Regions from separate parts of the Aliihoeflea sp. PC F10.4 genome, predicted to be linked through region 3. Evidence: predicted binding sites of a transcription regulator. Region 3 holds the regulator's gene; each other region holds the start of a gene.
The links. Region 3 encodes PhoB, which activates phosphate uptake and scavenging genes when phosphate is short. Its sites were predicted from a motif close to TGTCATNNANCTGTCAT; they were not measured.
Positions count from the first base shown of each region.

Region 1: phnC (phosphonate ABC transporter ATP-binding protein) is a predicted target of PhoB. The motif match lies at 3,232-3,248, and genes of this name have one in related genera.
Region 2: ACX82Z_RS07890 (UDP-2,3-diacylglucosamine diphosphatase) is a predicted target of PhoB. The motif match lies at 2,969-2,985, and genes of this name have one in related genera.

Region 1 covers NZ_JBTSWH010000001.1:3,305,652-3,311,491, forward strand. Annotated here, with positions in the region: gene ACX82Z_RS16595 (phosphonate dehydrogenase) at 1-603, opposite strand, end outside; gene phnE (phosphonate ABC transporter, permease protein PhnE) at 617-1,423, opposite strand; gene phnD (phosphate/phosphite/phosphonate ABC transporter substrate-binding protein) at 1,494-2,342, opposite strand; gene phnC (phosphonate ABC transporter ATP-binding protein) at 2,339-3,148, opposite strand; gene tnpB (IS66 family insertion sequence element accessory protein TnpB) at 3,357-3,650, opposite strand; gene ACX82Z_RS16620 (hypothetical protein) at 4,247-4,555, opposite strand; gene ACX82Z_RS16625 (FAD:protein FMN transferase) at 4,557-5,549, opposite strand; gene ACX82Z_RS16630 (PepSY domain-containing protein) at 5,539-5,840, opposite strand, start outside.
Region 2 covers NZ_JBTSWH010000001.1:1,580,868-1,586,707, forward strand. Annotated here, with positions in the region: gene ACX82Z_RS07880 (MlaE family lipid ABC transporter permease subunit) at 1-1,041, opposite strand, end outside; gene dgcA (N-acetyl-D-Glu racemase DgcA) at 1,119-2,102, shown strand; gene ACX82Z_RS07890 (UDP-2,3-diacylglucosamine diphosphatase) at 2,104-2,913, opposite strand; gene ACX82Z_RS07895 (SDR family oxidoreductase) at 3,053-3,832, shown strand; gene ACX82Z_RS07900 (fumarylacetoacetate hydrolase family protein) at 3,863-4,708, shown strand; gene ACX82Z_RS07905 (NADP-dependent malic enzyme) at 4,792-5,840, shown strand, end outside.
Region 3 covers NZ_JBTSWH010000001.1:4,283,368-4,289,207, reverse strand. Annotated here, with positions in the region: gene xylF (D-xylose ABC transporter substrate-binding protein) at 1-42, opposite strand, end outside; gene ACX82Z_RS21540 (ROK family transcriptional regulator) at 190-1,428, shown strand; gene phoB (phosphate regulon transcriptional regulator PhoB) at 1,452-2,138, opposite strand; gene phoU (phosphate signaling complex protein PhoU) at 2,138-2,845, opposite strand; gene pstB (phosphate ABC transporter ATP-binding protein PstB) at 2,869-3,681, opposite strand; gene pstA (phosphate ABC transporter permease PstA) at 3,717-5,084, opposite strand; gene pstC (phosphate ABC transporter permease subunit PstC) at 5,087-5,840, opposite strand, start outside.

The DNA.
Region 1 (5,840 bases), 980 kb from region 3:
GGTAGACGACGAGATCAACTGGTCAAATTCAAGAGGCTTTACGTTCAGTCTGATCTCATCGGCTTTGTCCAGGGATTGACGATCCCAGTACGACACAATGGCGCCGAAGGTACTTAGGCGCTGTGCTATAGCTTTTCCGATCGCTCCCATCCCTAAAATGCCGATTGCTGTGCCCTGCAGCCCAAGGCCGTAAAACCGAGGGCGCCAACCTTTGTAATCCCTCCTGACGCTCTTGTCGCCTGGCAGAATGTGCCGCCCAAGAGCAATCATCAGACCGATTGTAAGTTCGGCTGTCGGGTCAGTGAGAAGATCGGACACTATCGTGACGTGGACTCCACGCTGCGTGCAGGCTTCGATGTCGAAGTTATCGAAGCCTTTCAGCGCACATGCCACAAGTTGAAGATCGGGAGCGTGCGCGAGTACAGACGCGTCGATCATGTCCGGCATGAACGCCATCATCGCCTTGGCGTCGCTCAATTCTGCGAGCAGTTTCTCGCGGGGCCATGTATCATCAGTATCGTTGCAAACTAAACGAGCGTGGGGAGATAGCTTTGAGATAATCTCCTCGTGGACGCGATGGGTGATTACTACCTTTGGGAGCATTTAATTTATCCTTCTATTGCAGCTGGCGGCGGAGGAGAGCGCCGACCTGGTCAACGATGGTGACCATCAGAAGGACAACGAGCATGATCGCAAGAACCTCCTGATAATTCATGATCCGGAGGGATGTCATCAACTCGAAACCGATACCACCAGCTCCCACAGTGCCCAGGATTGTCGAGGCGCGGAAGTTGTACTCCCACCGATAGATGGTCACATCGGCCAATTGCGGTAGAACTTGTGGCAAGATCGCCCGCGTCACGATCTGGAACGGCGACGCACCAGCTGCGCGTGCGGCTTCTATAGGCGCATTATCGCAATGCTCGATCGCCTCCGCAAAGAACTTGCCCACCATGCCAACCGAGTGAAGACCAAGAGCCAGCACGCCTGGGAGCGCTCCAAATCCCACTGCCGCCACGAAGACGATGCCCATAATCAGCTCCGGGATCGACCGTAGACCATTCAACAATCCACGCGAGATCATATAGATGACAGCGTTGGGTGCTGTTTTCCCTGAGGCGAAAAAGCCAACTGGAAGTGATATCAGTACCGCGATCGCAGTCCCAGCTATACTCATCGCCAGAGTGTCGATGAGAGGGCTGATCCACTCCAAGCCTCGGTTGAAATCCGGGGGAAACATTTCCGTACCGAGCTGCCAGAGCGCAGGAAACCCAGATCCCAGACGCTCCAGATCAAGAAGACCGGAGTGATAACTGCTAACAATGATCACACACGCAATTGCCAACGCGATCACGCCAGCTCTGGTCCAAGCTTTGTTTTGATGTTGAAGGATAGAGTCGTAGTCGGCCGACGGCTGTGTCATCACATATCCTGGAAGAAAGGACGCAGGCCAGCGCCTGCGTCGAAAGGTGAGAAACTGTCTCGAACGCGCCTTACTGACTCAGGTCCAAGTTCAGCACTTTACCGAGCTCACGGACGACGTCGTAGGCTTTGTCATCGATCGGAGCGAACCCATCGGCTTTGAAGGATGCCAATACCTTTTCGTCTTTAAGGTCGATGAAGGCTTTGGTGATCGCCTCTTTCAACGAAGTGTCAAGATCCGACCGCATGGTCCAGGGGTACTGCGGGAACGGATCGGACTCGGCGAGGGCGATAACTTTCTTAGGATCAATGGTGCCACGAGCGACCATTGAATTGTAGATGGGCAACGAAAGTCCGCCAATCTGAGCATTGCCATTCTGCACTGCAATAGCCACGGCATCATGCGACCCTACGAAGTTCTCGCTATAGTCTTTTCCAGCCTCAACTCCGGCCTTAAGCAGCATAGATTTCGGGATAAGGTGGCTTGAGGTGGAAGCCACGTCCCCAAACGCGACCTTTTTCCCTTTTGCATCTTCAAGGCTTTCGATGCCAGCCTCTGCATTGGCGACAACTACAGCGCGATAGGTAGTTTCGCCATCCTTCATAAGTGCTGCGAAAGGCTCGATATCAGCCTTGGTTTTCGCGAGCGTGTAAGAGAGCGGCCCGAAATAAGCCAACTCAAGCCGGCCGAAACGCATCGCTTCGATCATTGACGAGTAGTCGGTCGTTACGATCAGTTCAATCTCCCGACCGAGTGTCTTCTCAAGATACTCCTCGAGAGGACGATTGTTTTTGATGACAGTGGCGGCGTTCTCGTCCGGTAGCAACGCGACGCGCAATGTCTCTGGATTTGAGCCAGCATGCGCCAACGAACTCCAGCCAAGAACGGCGAGGAATGCGAGGGACAGAAGCTTCTTCATAATGCGGCCTCCATGGCAGCTAAAGGTTGATCATACTCGTAGTTGGACAAATCTTGTGTTGTGGTCGGATTTCTTGGGGCGCTGCGGTAGATCGACGCACACATTTGATCGGTCAGTTCGTCGACAGCGGCGTCCGCAACCACTTCCCCGTCGCGCATAGCAATGACCCGGTCGCCGAACCGGCGAGCTAGATCGATCTGATGAAGGCTGATCACAGCAGTGATGCCGTCGGCTGTGCATATTTCGCGAAGCTGCGACAGGACCTCGACAGCCGTTTCAGGGTCCAGACTTGCAACGGGCTCATCTGCAAGGACCAGTTGGGGCTTCTGGACCAGCGCGCGCGCAATGCCCACCCGTTGCTGCTGACCGCCGGATAGTTGATCCGCCCTGACGAGAGCCTTATCAAGAAGGCCTACGCGTTCAAGGCATTCCAACCCCAGCCTTCGATCCGAACGCGGCATAGGGAACAACGTACGCCAGCCAGAGTGGTAGCCCAGGCGGCCCGTCATGACGTTGTCGAGCGCGCTCAAGCGCCCTATGAGTTGGTGCTGCTGGAATATCATCCCAGTTCGCCTTCGGTGAATGCGAAGCTTAGTTTCCGCATCCAGAGCACCAATATCGTTAGAAGTGATCGAACCAGACGTCGGCGCAACCAAGCCGTTGAGTGTCCGGATGAGGGTAGATTTGCCTGCGCCGGATCTACCGAGGAGCACGACGAACTGACCCTGGTTGAACGTCAATGTCGTTGTCTTCAAAGCTTGGGTGCCGTTGGCATAGGTCACGGCAACTCCGTTCAGAGCCAGCATCACAATAATCCTGATCGTTAGTGGTGCATCGATTGAATATTTGCATCACTATGGGCGACATATGACGTCCGTTTATCAGGCTCGTGAAACTTCAATGACAGCACTTAAACTCAGCTCTACCTCCTCGCGTAGCTGCGATGGAGAAATTTCACCCAGAGCCGCCTGATCATGACGGCCCGGTCCCAATTCTACACCACCTTGACGGATGCTATCCCATATTCGGCCAGATAAACCGGCCCTTCTCCAGCCGCCGGGTAAAAAGGCAGGCGCCCAGACCATCATGCCAGATGATCTTCAAAATATCCGATCTGCGGCCCCTGAAGACGAAGAGATGCCCTGACAACGGATCATGCTGCAGAACCTCCTGCACCCGAAGCGCCAAGGAGGGAAAGCCACAGCGCATGTCCGTATATCCGCGCCTTCCTGGCGGGCACCCTTGATCCCGAATATTCCCGTCAGCTGACCGAGCAACTACGACAGGCAGGCGTCCCGGTTTGACCATGCCGTCGCTGGCAATTAATCTGAGCACGTGGCGGATGTTTGCAAGCAGACCCGGATGTTTGCGAGCACATTGGCAAAGAGCGTGAGCACGACGCCCGCTCCATTGTCAGATAATTCGAGCAGAAAATGCCGATGTTTGCGAGCAGAGGCGCTTATGTTGGCAAGCCGCTACACCTAGGCAGGGAATACCCAGTTGCCATAGCTGACCCGGAGCAACGAGAGAGCTAGCGGGATGCGTCGCGCGGGTAACATAGGTAGCGCCAAGCTGGGACTAATCGTCTGCGCCGGGTCTTAGGACGCTTGGCGATGGCGGGTGCTGCAAGGACCAATGCAATTCTGGCACCGTCGCGCAAGGGGATCAGACGTCGTCGACGTCTTTTGCGGTCCTTACCATGGTCGTTCTTGTGGTCTATCCCTCGCGGTATGCCAGTACCATGTTGGACATGAAATCATCCGCCTCGGTGCACAGCACTGTGCCATTAGCGCGGCCGGACGGCGATCACCCGTCCGGGTCCTGTCGTGGGCGCCCTCGCGATGGCGATCACCGCGGGGATTCGCGCGATCTTCGGCATTGTCGCCTAGTTCGGCATAGAAAGCTCAGTCGCGATCATCGTCGCCATCGGGGCGACGATAGTTGTCGTCGTCATCATCTTCCTCTTCGCCATATTGTGTCGGAGCCATCATGTTGGCTGCGGCAAGATCGGCCTCTGTGCACAACACCGTGCCCGTAACGCGGCCGCCTGGCAGCATGAAAGTGCCCTCAGTCTGGCTGCCGACACCTGCGGTTTGGCAGTGGCTGTAGATGAGATCAGGCGTTAGCTGCGCCCTGACGTCACCTGCCATGGCCGGTAGGGCAATGCACAGGGTGCACATCGCGACGGTAATTCGGATGCTTGATGCGTTCATTTTAGTTCTCCTTGGTGATTTCAGGTGTTGAGATCGGGGATGATGCCGCGACGAGGGCCTGGTCGATGAACAGAGCCTCGATGCTGTGTCGGGCGGCGAGTGCGGCGCCGGTTCTCGGGCCTAGCACCAGCATGGCGGTTGCCCAGGCGTCGGCGGCCATGCAGGTCTCGGTCAAGACGGTAACGGCCGCCAGACCAACCGCCAGCGCAGCGCCGCGACGCGGGTCCATGGTATGGCCATAGCGGATGCCGTCGCGCTCGACGAAGTGCCGGTAGTCGCCGGACGTGGCGACAGCGCCCTCGCCCAGTTCGAGCACGCCCTCCACGGCGCGATGCCCGATTTCAGGCTTCTCGACGGCCACGCGCCAAGGCGACCCGTCGGGCTTACCGCCGGCGGCCCGCAATTCGCCATCGATAGAGACGAGGAAGTGGGCAATGCCATGGCCCCCCAGCACGCGGGCCAGTTCGTCAACACCGAAGCCCTTGGCAATGCCGGAAAGGTCCAGCGTGACTGCGGCAAGCTTGCGCACCCTCTGTTGCGCGGGATCGAGCTCGAGGCAGAGATGGGCCGGGCGTCGGGGAGCTGGATCTGCGGCGTCCAGAAGCGTCTGATCGCTGCCGGCGGCCTGGCTGCCGAAGCCCCAGGCGGCGACGAGGTCGCCCACGGCGATATCGAAGGCACCTTCCGACAATCGGCCAATCTCCAGAGCCGCCGTCAGCACCCCAAATAGCGCCTCGGGCAGCTTGCACCAGACATGGGTCGGCGCTCGGTTCAGCTGCATCAGCGCGGAATCGGGTTTCCAGGTCGACATCTGGGTGTCCACCACATCGACTGCCGCCTGCAGATCGCGGGCCAGTGTGGATCGGTGGCCGTCCGCCGGGGCGTAGAACACCGCCGAGTATCGCGTCCCCATGGTGGCACCACTGATCACCTGCCGCTCCAGAGGCAAGGCCATCAGGCCCGGCTGGGAGTGTTCGCTGCGTTCAATAAGCATCTTCAAGGTATAGTCCCTTCTGCTTGAGGCCATCCACGTTCAGGCCTAGCGGCGCCAGGCAGGTCTCGATCGCCCCGCGCACGCCATTGGCCATGTCCCGCCCGCCGCAGACCATAATCTGCGCGCCCTGGCTGACCAGGCGGCGCACCGCCTCGGCTTCGTCCATAACCAGATCCTGCACATAGCCGCCGCCCATGACGCGGGAGAAGCGGGTGTTGAGCGAGGTCAGGCGGCCCTCGTCCAGCGCGGTCTGGAGGTCGTCGCGATAGAGAAAATCCGATGCCGGATCGC
Region 2 (5,840 bases), 2.7 Mb from region 3:
CCCGATGATCAGCGCCATGAACGGCGCCTTGATAAGGCCTGCGAAGATGGTGCCAAGATCGATCGATGCGCGCATGCGGTCCAGAAACGCTTCCGGCGCGATCCCCGAATAGATCCAAGCGACGGTCATCGCACCGCCGATCGCGGCGAAATTGGCGAGAATCGTCAAGCAGGGCAACGCGATGACGAGCGCGACGAGCCTTGGGAATACCAAGACGCCGACCGGGTTGAGCCCGATGACGGTCAACGCATCGACTTCCTCGCGCATTTTCATCGAGCCAATCTCGGCCGTGATGGCGCTGCCCGAGCGGCCCGCGACCATGATGGCGGTCAAAAGCACGCCCATTTCACGCAGCACGAGAATGCCGACGAGATCGACGACGAAGATTTCCGCGCCGAAATAGCGGAGCTGGAACGCGCCCTGCTGGGCCACGATCGCGCCGACGATATAGGACATCAGGATGACGACGGGGATCGCACCTACGCCCATGCGATCCACCTGATTGAAGATCGCTGCGAGGTTGACCGAATGCCCCCGGCCGAGCTTGAGCTGTCCGCCGCGAATCGTCGCGCCCAAAATGTGCATCGAGGCGAGGAAGTCGCCATACATGCTGTACATCGCGCGGCCGAGCGATTCGGGCAGTCTCAGCAGAAACGGCGTCCTGTCGTCCGGTCCGGTTTCGTCCGGCTTCGTCAGCACCGCACCGACGGCCTCGGAAAGCGTCGCGACCGATTCGCTCTGCCCGGTCAGTTCGACATCGGCACCGTTGTTACGAAGCGCGTGGGCAAGCCGCTCGACTAACCAGGCTCCCGCCGTATCCATGCGACCGATTCCCGACACGTCGATCCGGACGGCTCCGGCGGATTGCGCCGATTCCAAATCGCGCATCTGTGTATCGACGAGCGCGACTGTCTGCGTATCCCAATCGCCCGAAAGGACACAGACAAGCCGGCCGTCCTCTTCGCGCCGCTCGATCGTCGGGCGCTTGAGGTCGGATTCGGCCTGTGTCTGACTTGCTTCCGGTCCGGGTTTCCTGAACATGGGGCAAGTCTTACTCACGAAAGTTCCGGCTGTCACTTTATCAACCGGAGCGCGATTTCAGCACTGGAGAATTCCTTATGCGGCGTGACATTTCTGCCGAGATAGAACGGTTCCCGATTGCCGGAAGTTTCCGGATTTCAAGGGGTGCGAAGACCGAGGCGGAAGTCGTGGCCTGCACGATCACCGATGGTAACGCAACGGGACGCGGCGAGTGTGTTCCGTATTCAAGGTACGGCGAAAGCCTCGATCAGGTGAAAAACGCAATCGAATCGATTGCGCCCGCGATTCGCGACGGGGCGGATCGCGAAGCGCTTTTGAAACTGATGCCAGCGGGCGCAGCACGAAACGCGGTCGACTGCGCGCTCTGGGATTTGGAAGCGAAGATGTCGGGCCGCCGGGTTCAGAATATCATCTGTTCCGCGCCACCAACGGCGCTGACAACCGCAATGACCATTTCGCTGGGAGAGCCGGAGGAAATGGCGGCGAACGCTCGCAAGAATGCGTTTCGTCCCTTGCTGAAGGTCAAGGTCGGAACCCCGGACGACCGTTCACGCATCCGCGCCGTCGCGGAAGCCGCACCGGAAAGCCGCATCATTCTCGACGCCAACGAAGGCTGGACGCCGGACAATATCGCCGAACACCTCGCCGTCGCGGCGCAATACGGGATCGCGCTCATCGAACAGCCGCTGCCGCAAGGCCACGACGAATTCCTGCGCACGGTCACGCATTCGGTTCCCATATGCGCGGACGAAAGCGTCCATGGAGCCGACGATCTCGACAAACTCGTCGGGCTCTACGATGCGGTGAATATCAAGCTCGACAAGACGGGCGGTCTGACGGCCGCAATCGATTTGCGCGACCGCGCGCGCTGGCACGGCTTTTCGATCATGGTCGGCTGCATGGTGGGTACGTCGCTGGCGATGGCGCCTGCCGTGCTACTGGCGCAGGATGCAGACTTCGTCGATCTCGACGGGCCGCTTCTTCTGGCAAAAGATCGGACCCCGGCGCTCAGCTATGCCGATTCGCTGGTTTCACCGCCCGAACCAGAACTTTGGGGGTGATTCAGGCTGCGTTGGCCAATTCGGCAGGAATGGAGATCGGCACAAGCTTGGTCTCCTTCATCTGTCCTGTATCGGCCCAGTGGATCAGTTCGAAACCACCATCGAACCGCTCTGCGATCGCCGTGCAGCTTTCGACCCAGTCACCGGTATTGATATAGCGGACACCCTCGATTTCCGAGATGACGGCGTGGTGGATGTGACCGCAGATTACTCCGTCGACACCGCTCCGGCGCGCCTCTTCCGCCAAGACACGCTGAAAGGCGCTGATGAAGTTCACCGCCTTTTTCACGCGCAGCTTCGCCCATGAAGAAAACGACCAGTACGGCAAGCCCAGCAAGCGGCGCAGCCGCGTGATGATCTGGCTGATGACGATCGCGGAATCATATGCCTTGTCGCCGAGATAGCTCAACCAGCGCATATTATGCACGACGGCGTCGAACTGATCGCCATGGATGACCAGATATTTCCTGCCGTCCGCTCCCCGGTGAATGATCCGGTCGGTGACGACGATGCCGCCGAAATGCGTTCCCTGAAAATCACGCAGAAACTCGTCATGGTTGCCAGCGATATATGTGATCCGGCTACCCTTACGCGCTTTTCTGAGCAGCTTTTGGACGACATCGTTGTGGGTTTGCGGCCAGTGCCAGGAGCGTTTGAGCCGCCAGCCATCGACAATGTCGCCTACAAGAATGATCTCTTCGGCGTCGTGATGGCGCAGGAAATCTATCAGTTCTTCGGCCTTTGCAGGCTTGGACCCAAGATGCACGTCCGACAGGAAAATCGTGCGGAAGCGGCGAGGTTTGGCTGTCATGATCGGCCTCGGCGTAACGGGAACATTTCGTTACCCGGCCTATGACGTGATTCACGTCACAGCCGTGTGACGGTTGTGTTTTCCCGTCGCGGCACGATAAACCCCTAGCAACGAAAAACGTGAATGGGAGAGGCCGAACATGGATCTTGGGATACGCGGGAAAAAGGCGATCGTGTGTGCATCGAGCCGGGGGCTGGGCCGCGGTTGTGCGATGGCGCTGGCAGAGGCCGGCTGCGACCTGGTGGTCAATGGTCGCGACGCGGCTGTGCTGGCGAAGACGGCCGAGGAATTGCGCAGCAAATTCGGCGTGTCGGTGACCGAAATCGCCGGTGACGTTTCGAAGACCGATATTCAGGAAGCGCTTTTGAAAGCTTGCCCAGCGCCGGATATTCTCGTCAACAACAATGGCGGTCCGCCGCTGCGCGATTTTCGCGAACTGACGCGCGAAAACATGCTGGAAGGCGTGACGCAGAACATGATCACGCCGATCGAACTGATCAAGGCGGTCGTCGACGGCATGACGGAGAAGGAATTCGGACGCATCGTCAACATCACTTCGCTCTCCGTCTATCAGCCGATTCCCGGCCTCGATCTTTCGTCGGGCGCACGTGCGGGCCTGACCGCCTTTCTTGCGGGGATCGCGCGGACGGTCGCGTCGAAGAACGTGACCATCAACAACATCCTGCCGGGCAAGTTCGATACCGATCGCATCCGCACAACCATCCGGTTCAGCGCCGAAAAAGCGGGCGAAAGCGAAGAGGCGGCGGCGCACAAGGCGGCACAGACCATACCCGCGAAACGCCTCGGCTCGGCCGAAGAGTTCGGCAAGGCTTGCGCGTTCCTGTGTTCGTCGCATGCGGGCTACATCACCGGTCAAAACCTTGTTCTGGACGGCGGGCTCTACACGAGCGCCTTTTAACGCAATTTACGCGAAAGCGGAGGAAACGATTTGAAACTGTTGCGATTTGGAAATCCGGGCGCGGAACGTCCGGGCATTATCGATGCAAATGGGACGATTCGGGACGTGTCGACTATCGTCAGCGACTACGCGCCTGAGACGCTTGGCGAAGCTTTGGTCAAGACGCTTGCCGAAACCGACCTATCGACGCTGCCGGAAGTGCCGGCAGGCATGCGCATCGGCGCGCCGCTATCGCGGATCGGGCATTTCATCGCTATCGGGCTCAACTATGCCGATCACGCGGCCGAATCCGGAATGCCAATTCCAAGCGAGCCGATCGTCTTTTCAAAAGCGCCGAGTTCATTGTCCGGCCCCGACGACCCGGTCGTATTACCGCGCGGATCGGTCAAGACCGACTGGGAAGTCGAACTTGCCATCGTGATCGGCACGGGCGGCGAATATATCGAGGAAGCCGACGCGTTGTCGCATGTCCTCGGCTACGCCATCTGCAACGACGTCTCGGAACGTGAATATCAGGCCGAACGTGGCGGCCAGTGGATCAAGGGCAAGAGCGCGCCGACCTTCGGTCCGCTCGGCCCCTGGATCGTCACGCGTGACGAGATCGACGATCCGCAGACGCTCGACATGTTTCTCGACGTCAATCGCGAACGCGCCCAGACGGGCAGCACTTCCACCATGATCTTTTCAGTCGCCGAGATCATCTCCTATCTGTCGCGCTTCATGCGCCTGGAGCCCGGCGACGTGATCACGACCGGTACGCCGCCCGGCGTCGGCATGGGCATGAAGCCGCAGCGCTTCCTGAAAGCCGGCGACGAGATGCATCTGGCTATTGCAGGTCTGGGCGAGCAGCGCCAAAAGGTGATCGCGCGCGACTGACGAGAGTCGGCGCAAAAGACTGGCCTTCGCCTATTCGTGCGCGGGCCGACGCAACACGGCACGGACAGAGGGTGCGATTCACAATGATGGATGAAACGTCGAAATCGCCACCCGCAGACCTCGACGAGGCGGCTCTTTTTTACCATCGCTACCCCGCGCCGGGTAAGCTGGAAATTCAGGCGACGAAGCCGCTCGGCAATCAGCGCGATCTGGCGCTCGCCTATTCGCCCGGCGTCGCCGCGCCGTGCCTTGCGATCCATGACGATCCGGCGCGGGCGGCCGATTACACGTCGCGTTCCAATCTCGTCGCCGTCATCTCCAACGGCTCGGCCGTTCTCGGCCTGGGCAATATCGGCCCACTCGCCTCCAAGCCCGTGATGGAAGGCAAGGCGGTCCTGTTCAAGAAATTCGCCGGCATCGACGTGTTCGACATCGAGATCGACGCGCCTGAAATCGAGCGTATGGTCGAAACGGTCGCAGCGCTCGAGCCGACATTCGGCGGCATCAATCTCGAAGACATCAAGGCGCCCGAATGCTTCGAGGTCGAGGAGCAACTCAAGGCCCGGATGCAGATTCCAGTCTTCCATGACGACCAGCATGGAACGGCCATCATCGTCGCGGCGGCGGTTCTCAATGCTCTGGAGCTTGCTGGAAAGAAAATCGGCGACGTGAAGATCGTCACATCCGGTGCGGGCGCGGCTGCACTCGCCTGCCTCAACCTTCTGGTCGAACTCGGCGCGGCCCACGAAAACATCTGGATCACGGATCGCCACGGCGTTGCCTATAAGGGCCGCGTGGAGGAAATGGACCGCTGGAAGGAACCCTACCTCAAGGATACGAACGCGCGGACACTGGCCGATGTAATCGGCGGCGCGGACGTCTTCCTCGGGCTATCGGCTGCCGGCGTCCTGAAGCCCGAATTGCTTGAGAACATGGCCGAGCGCCCCCTAATCCTAGCGCTTGCCAATCCGACGCCCGAAATCATGCCCGACCTTGCCCGCAAGGCTCGGCCGGACGCGATGATCTGCACGGGCCGGTCGGATTTTCCCAATCAAGTCAACAACGTTCTGTGTTTCCCCTACATCTTCCGCGGCGCGCTCGATTGTGGTGCGACCGCGATTAACGAGACGAT
Region 3 (5,840 bases):
AAGCGCGACACCCGCCAGAAGGGCGGTTGTGAAAGTCTTCATGATGTTCCTCCCTGCGCCGTGAACGGCGCCTCCTCAGTTGGGGAGGCTCTTTTTTTCGAGCCTCGAAAAAAAGAATGACTCACCATTTCCGACGTGTCAATATCCTTTGAAAGGTGCATCAAGACGCCTTCAGGAGGAATCGTTTCGATGACAATGGGCGTACGCCACGACGATCTGCGCAAGCGCAACCGCGCCCTTGTGATTGCAGCCGTTCGCCGGGACGGACAGCCTTCCCGCACCGAACTTGCGACCCGCACCGGGCTCAGCCATTCGACGATTTCCGCCATCGCCTCCGACCTGATCGCCGAAGGCGTTCTGCGGCAGGCAAAGGGCTCGGGCGGGGAACTGGTTCGGCGCGGGCGTCCGCAGGTCTCGCTGGAACTGGAACCTCGCGCGGGAACGGTGCTCGCGGTCGTTCTGCTTCTCAACACGCTTTCGGCGAGCGTGATCGACTATGCGGGCCGCACCGTGTGCGAGCGACATGAACGCCTGTCGACGCTGACGGCGTCCCGCGAGGAATTGATCGAGGCCGTATCCACGATCATCAAGGGCGTGCTTGGCGACGCCGCGCGCGATCCATCGGAAATCATGCGCATGACGATGGCCATTCAGGGCATCATCGATTCGGGCGGGCGGACGCTCTTGTGGACACCGATTACGCCGCATAGCGGCATCGCCTTCGCCGATTTCATCGAAACCAGGTTCGGCTTCCCCGTCACCGTGCAGAACGACTGCAACATGATCGCGCTTGCGCTGCGGGCCCGCGAGCCGGAACGGTATCGGGACAATTTCGTGACGATCCTCCTGTCGAACGGCATCGGCATGGGTCTTGTTCTGCGCGGCGAGCTTTTCACCGGCGCCTATTCGTCGGGCGGGGAATTCGGCCACATGGTCTACAAGCCGCACGGGGCCTTGTGCAGATGCGGCCGCCATGGCTGCGTCGAGGCTTATGCGGGAAACTATGCGATCCTTCGCGCATCGAAAGGCCAGGAGGACGAGTGCGAACCCGATGCGGATGTCGATCGCGAGACCATGTTGCAGCTTGCAGGCGAGGCACGGCAAAAAGACGGCCCGGCGCGCGAGGCCTTCATGCGGGCGGGCGAAGCGCTGGGATATGGGCTTGGGTCTCTCTTCGCGCTGATCGACCCTGCTCCCGTTGCGGTCGTGGGGCCGGGAACGCACGCTTTCGACATCATGGAACCGGCGATCCGCGAGGCGATCGCACAGACTGCTGGCGGCCAGCACGACGCGGTGATCTCGTTCGATCTGGAAGCCGACGAAATGCCGCTGATACGGGAGGGTTGCGCACGCAAGGCGCTTGAGGCCGTAGACAACGAGCTGTTCGCGCCGGGCTACGTCAACGCCATGCAGGAAACGGCAGGGTAGAGCAGCTTCCGGCCTGAAACAGGTCAGCTTTCGTTGATCGAATAGCCTGCGCCGCGGATCGTGCGGATCACGTCCGGCGCTCCGTTCGGATTGATCGCCTTGCGCAGGCGGCCGACATGAACGTCGACCGTTCGCTCGTCGATATAGTTCGTCTCACCCCAGACACTGTCGAGCAGATGCCCGCGCGAGAATACGCGGCCGGGATGCTGCATCAGGAATTCGAGCAGCCGGAATTCGGTCGGCCCCAGATGAACTTCATGCGGGCCGCGATAGGTGCGATGCGCTTCGCGGTCGAGCACGATGTCGCCGACCTTGAGCACACTTGAAAGCACTTCCGGCTTTGCCCGGCGCAAAAGCGCGCGCACGCGGGCGACGAATTCGGGCGTCGAGAACGGCTTGACCAGATAGTCGTCCGCGCCGGTCGAAAGCCCTCTCACCCGGTCGCTCTCTTCGCCGCGCGCCGTCAGCATGATGATCGGCAAGCGCTCCGTCTCGGGTCGCATCCGCAGCCGGCGGCAAAGTTCGATGCCGGAAACCGCCGGCACCATCCAGTCGAGAACGAGAAGATCGGGCACCGTTTCCTGAAGCCGGATTTCGGCGTCGTCCCCGCGCATGATCGTCTCGACCTGATAACCTTCGGCTTCGAGATTATAGCGGATAAGAACGCCCAGCGCCTCCTCGTCCTCCACCACCATGATCTTCGGTGCCATCATCGCGGATCACCCGAGATCGATGTCTCGTCGAGCTTGGGGCGATGGACCGGCAATTGCTTGCCGACCATCATGTAATAGGCGTTTTCGGCGATATTCGTCGCGTGGTCGCCGATGCGCTCCAGATTCTTGGCGCAGAACAGAAGATGCGTGCAGGGCGTGATGTTGCGCGGGTCTTCCATCATGTAGGTCAGAAGTTCGCGAAAGACGGCCGTGTAATGAACGTCGATATGCTCGTCGTCCGCCCGCAGATCGACAAGCACGTCGGCGTTGCGCCCGACATAGTTTTCAATGACGCCAGCCAGTTGCGCGCGCACCAGCCCGGCCATCGTATCGATGGAATGGGACAACTTGCGCTGCATGACGCCCGAACCGACCGCGTTGACGCGCTTTGCGATGTTCTTCGCAAGATCGCCGATACGCTCGAGATCGCTCGCCATGCGGATAGCGGCGACCACAGCACGCAGATCCTGCGCCATCGGCTGACGCTTGGCGATCAGCGTGATGGCCCGTTCGTCGATCTGGCGCTGTCGGTCGTCCATCGACATATCGTCGGATATGACGCGCTGGGCGAGCGCGACATCGTTGTCGAGCAGCGATTTCGTCGCCGCAGACACCATGCTTTGCGCCAGATCGCCCATTTCGCGGATCAGCCGGTCGATCTCGCCGAGTTCCTCGTCGAAGGAGGCTACGATATGTCCACCCATGGTCCTGCCCTCTCCCCGTCCGGTCAGCCGAAGCGGCCGGTGACGTAGTCCTGCGTGCGCTTGTCGTTCGGCGCGGTGAAGATCGCTTCCGTCGGCCCTTCCTCGACGAGCAGGCCCAGATGGAAGAACGCCGTGCGCTGCGACACGCGAGCCGCCTGCTGCATCGAGTGCGTCACGATCGCGATCGTGTAATTGGCGCGCAACTCGTCGATCAGTTCCTCGATCTTGGCGGTCGCGATCGGATCGAGCGCGGAGCACGGCTCGTCCATCAGGATCACTTCCGGCGAGACCGCGATGGCGCGCGCGATGCACAGGCGCTGCTGCTGGCCGCCCGAAAGTCCCGTGCCCGGCTCGTGCAGACGGTCCTTCACCTCCTCGAAGAGGCTCGCCTTCTTCAGGCTGGTGACGACGATTTCTTCCAGTTCGCTTTTGTTGGAAGCAAGGCCGTGGATTTTTGGACCGTACGCGACATTCTCGAAGATCGACTTCGGGAACGGGTTCGGTTTCTGGAACACCATGCCGACGCGGGCGCGCAGTTCCACCACGTCGATCTTCGGATCGTAGACGTCCTGCCCGTCGAGCTTGATGTCGCCTTCGACGCGACAACCCTCGATCGTGTCGTTCATGCGGTTGAGGCAGCGAAGGAAGGTCGACTTGCCGCAACCCGAAGGACCGATGAACGCGATGACGGAGCGGTCGGGCACGTTGACTGAGACGTCGAACAGCGCCTGCTTCTGTCCGTAGAAGACATTGACGTTCTGCGCCGTCACGCGCGCTTTTGCAGCTTTCTGGTTCCTGGAAGCGTTGGCGGCGTCGACGATGGCACCGGAAGACATGTTCATGTCGGTGTTCTCCGATTTGGCGATGTTGGTCATTTGCGGCGCTCCAGTCGGCTGCGAAGGAAGATGGCGATCGCATTCAGGCTGATCATGAGCGCCAGAAGCACGATAATTGCGGCCGATGTGCGCGCCTCGAAGAAATTGCGGTTCTCGTTACCCTGCCAAAGATAGATCTGGACCGGCAGGGCGGTGGACTGGTCGAAAGGCGAACCGGGGATGGAGGCGACGAAAGCGTTCATGCCGATGAGAAGCAGCGGTGCGGTCTCTCCCAGCGCCTGCGCCACACCGATGATCGTGGCGGTCAGGATGCCCGGATAGGTAACGGGCAGAACGTGGTGGAAGACGGTCTGCGTCTTCGACGCGCCGAGACCGAGCGCGGCCTGCCTCAGCGACGGCGGCACGGCGCGCAACGCCGAGCGTGTCGCGATGATGATGGTGGGCAGCGTCATCAGCGTCAAAACGAGACCGCCGACGATGGGTGCGGAAAGCGGCAGGCGGAAATAATTGATGAAGACCGCCGCGCCCAGAAGGCCGAACACGATGGATGGCACCGCCGCCAGATTGTTGATGTTGACCTCGATGACGTCGGTCAGGCGGTTCTTCGGGGCGAACTCTTCCAGATAGATCGCGCTGGCGACGCCGATCGGCACGGCGAGCACGATCACCACCAGCATCATGTAGAGCGAACCCATGAACGCGCCGGCAAGACCGGCGCTGGCCGGTGCCGAACGCGAATCCGTATTGGTGAAGATGTGCCAGGCGAACGCCATGCGGATATGGCCATCGGCGTAAAGCTCGTCGGCGAGCGCGCGCGCGTCGGCCGGCAATTGCTGGCGAGCGTCCGGCAGATCGCGGTCGATATTGCCCTTAAGCCAGTTGTCGGCGTTGGCCGAGGCGAGCAGTTGCATGTCGACGGTTCGGCCGAGCAATGTCGGGTTGGCCATGAACGCGTCGCGCAGCTTGAAGCGCTCGGCGCTGTCGATCAGCGATTGCAGGTCGCGCGCGCTGATTTCGGAATCCGGCACGAGGCTGCGCACGGCTTCCTCGACGACACGGTTCCAGTTGAGAAGCGTCACGTCACGCTGCCAGCGAAGGTCTGCCGCCCGCAGGTCGGCAAGCGACTGCCCCTGCTCGCGCGCGGGCCTCGGGCCGACATCGATCAGTTCCTCGGAAAAGGTGACCGGCACCGTGAAAGTCGCCTGCTGAAACGCCGGCAGGCCCTTCGAAAGGATCATCACGAACAGGACGGCGACGAAGGTCAGTGCCGCAGCAATGGCAAGAATGCCGTAGAAGCGGAAACGCTTTTCGCGGGCGTGGCGCTTTCCAAGACCCTCTCGGATGCGCTTGAGCCGGGCTGCTGAACCGTCCATCGGGGAGGTGTTCTGGCTGAGATCGGTCATGGCTATTCGTACTGCTCCCGGAAGCGGCGGACGATGTAGAGGGCGGCCATGTTGAGGAACAGGGTCATCACGAAAAGGGTGAGACCCAGCGCGAAGGCGACGAGCGACTGCGGAGAGGCGAAATCCTGATCGCCTGTCAACTGGTTGACGATGGTGACCGTAACGGTGGAAATCGGCTCGCCCGGATTGGCACGCAGGAACGGGCTGTTACCGGCCGCAAGAACGACGATCATCGTTTCGCCGATAGCCCGGCTGACGGCGAGAAGGAACGCGCCGACGATGCCGGGAAGCGCTGCGGGCAGCACTACGCGCTTGATCGTTTCGGACTTGGTCGCGCCGAGCCCGACCGAGCCGTCGATCATCGCACGCGGCACCTGCCGCAGGATGTCATCGGAGAGCGAGGAGATGAAGGGGATGATCATGATCCCCATGACGATGCCGGCTGTCAGCGCGGAGGTGGCGCGAATATCGACGCCGATCGATGCGCCGAAAGACGCGAGGGCGGGACCAACCGTGACGAGCGCGAAAAAACCGTAGACGATAGTGGGAATGCCGGCGAGGATTTCGATCATCGGCTTGACGAAGGAACGCACGCGCGGCTTTGCGTATTGCGACAGGTAGATCGCCGTCATCAGGCCGATTGGCAGCGCCACGAACATGGCGATGCCGGCGACCATGATCGTGCCCCACAGGAGCGGCAAAATGCCATACTGACCGCTGCCCGCACCCGTCGTGGAAAAGCGTGGGTTCCAGACG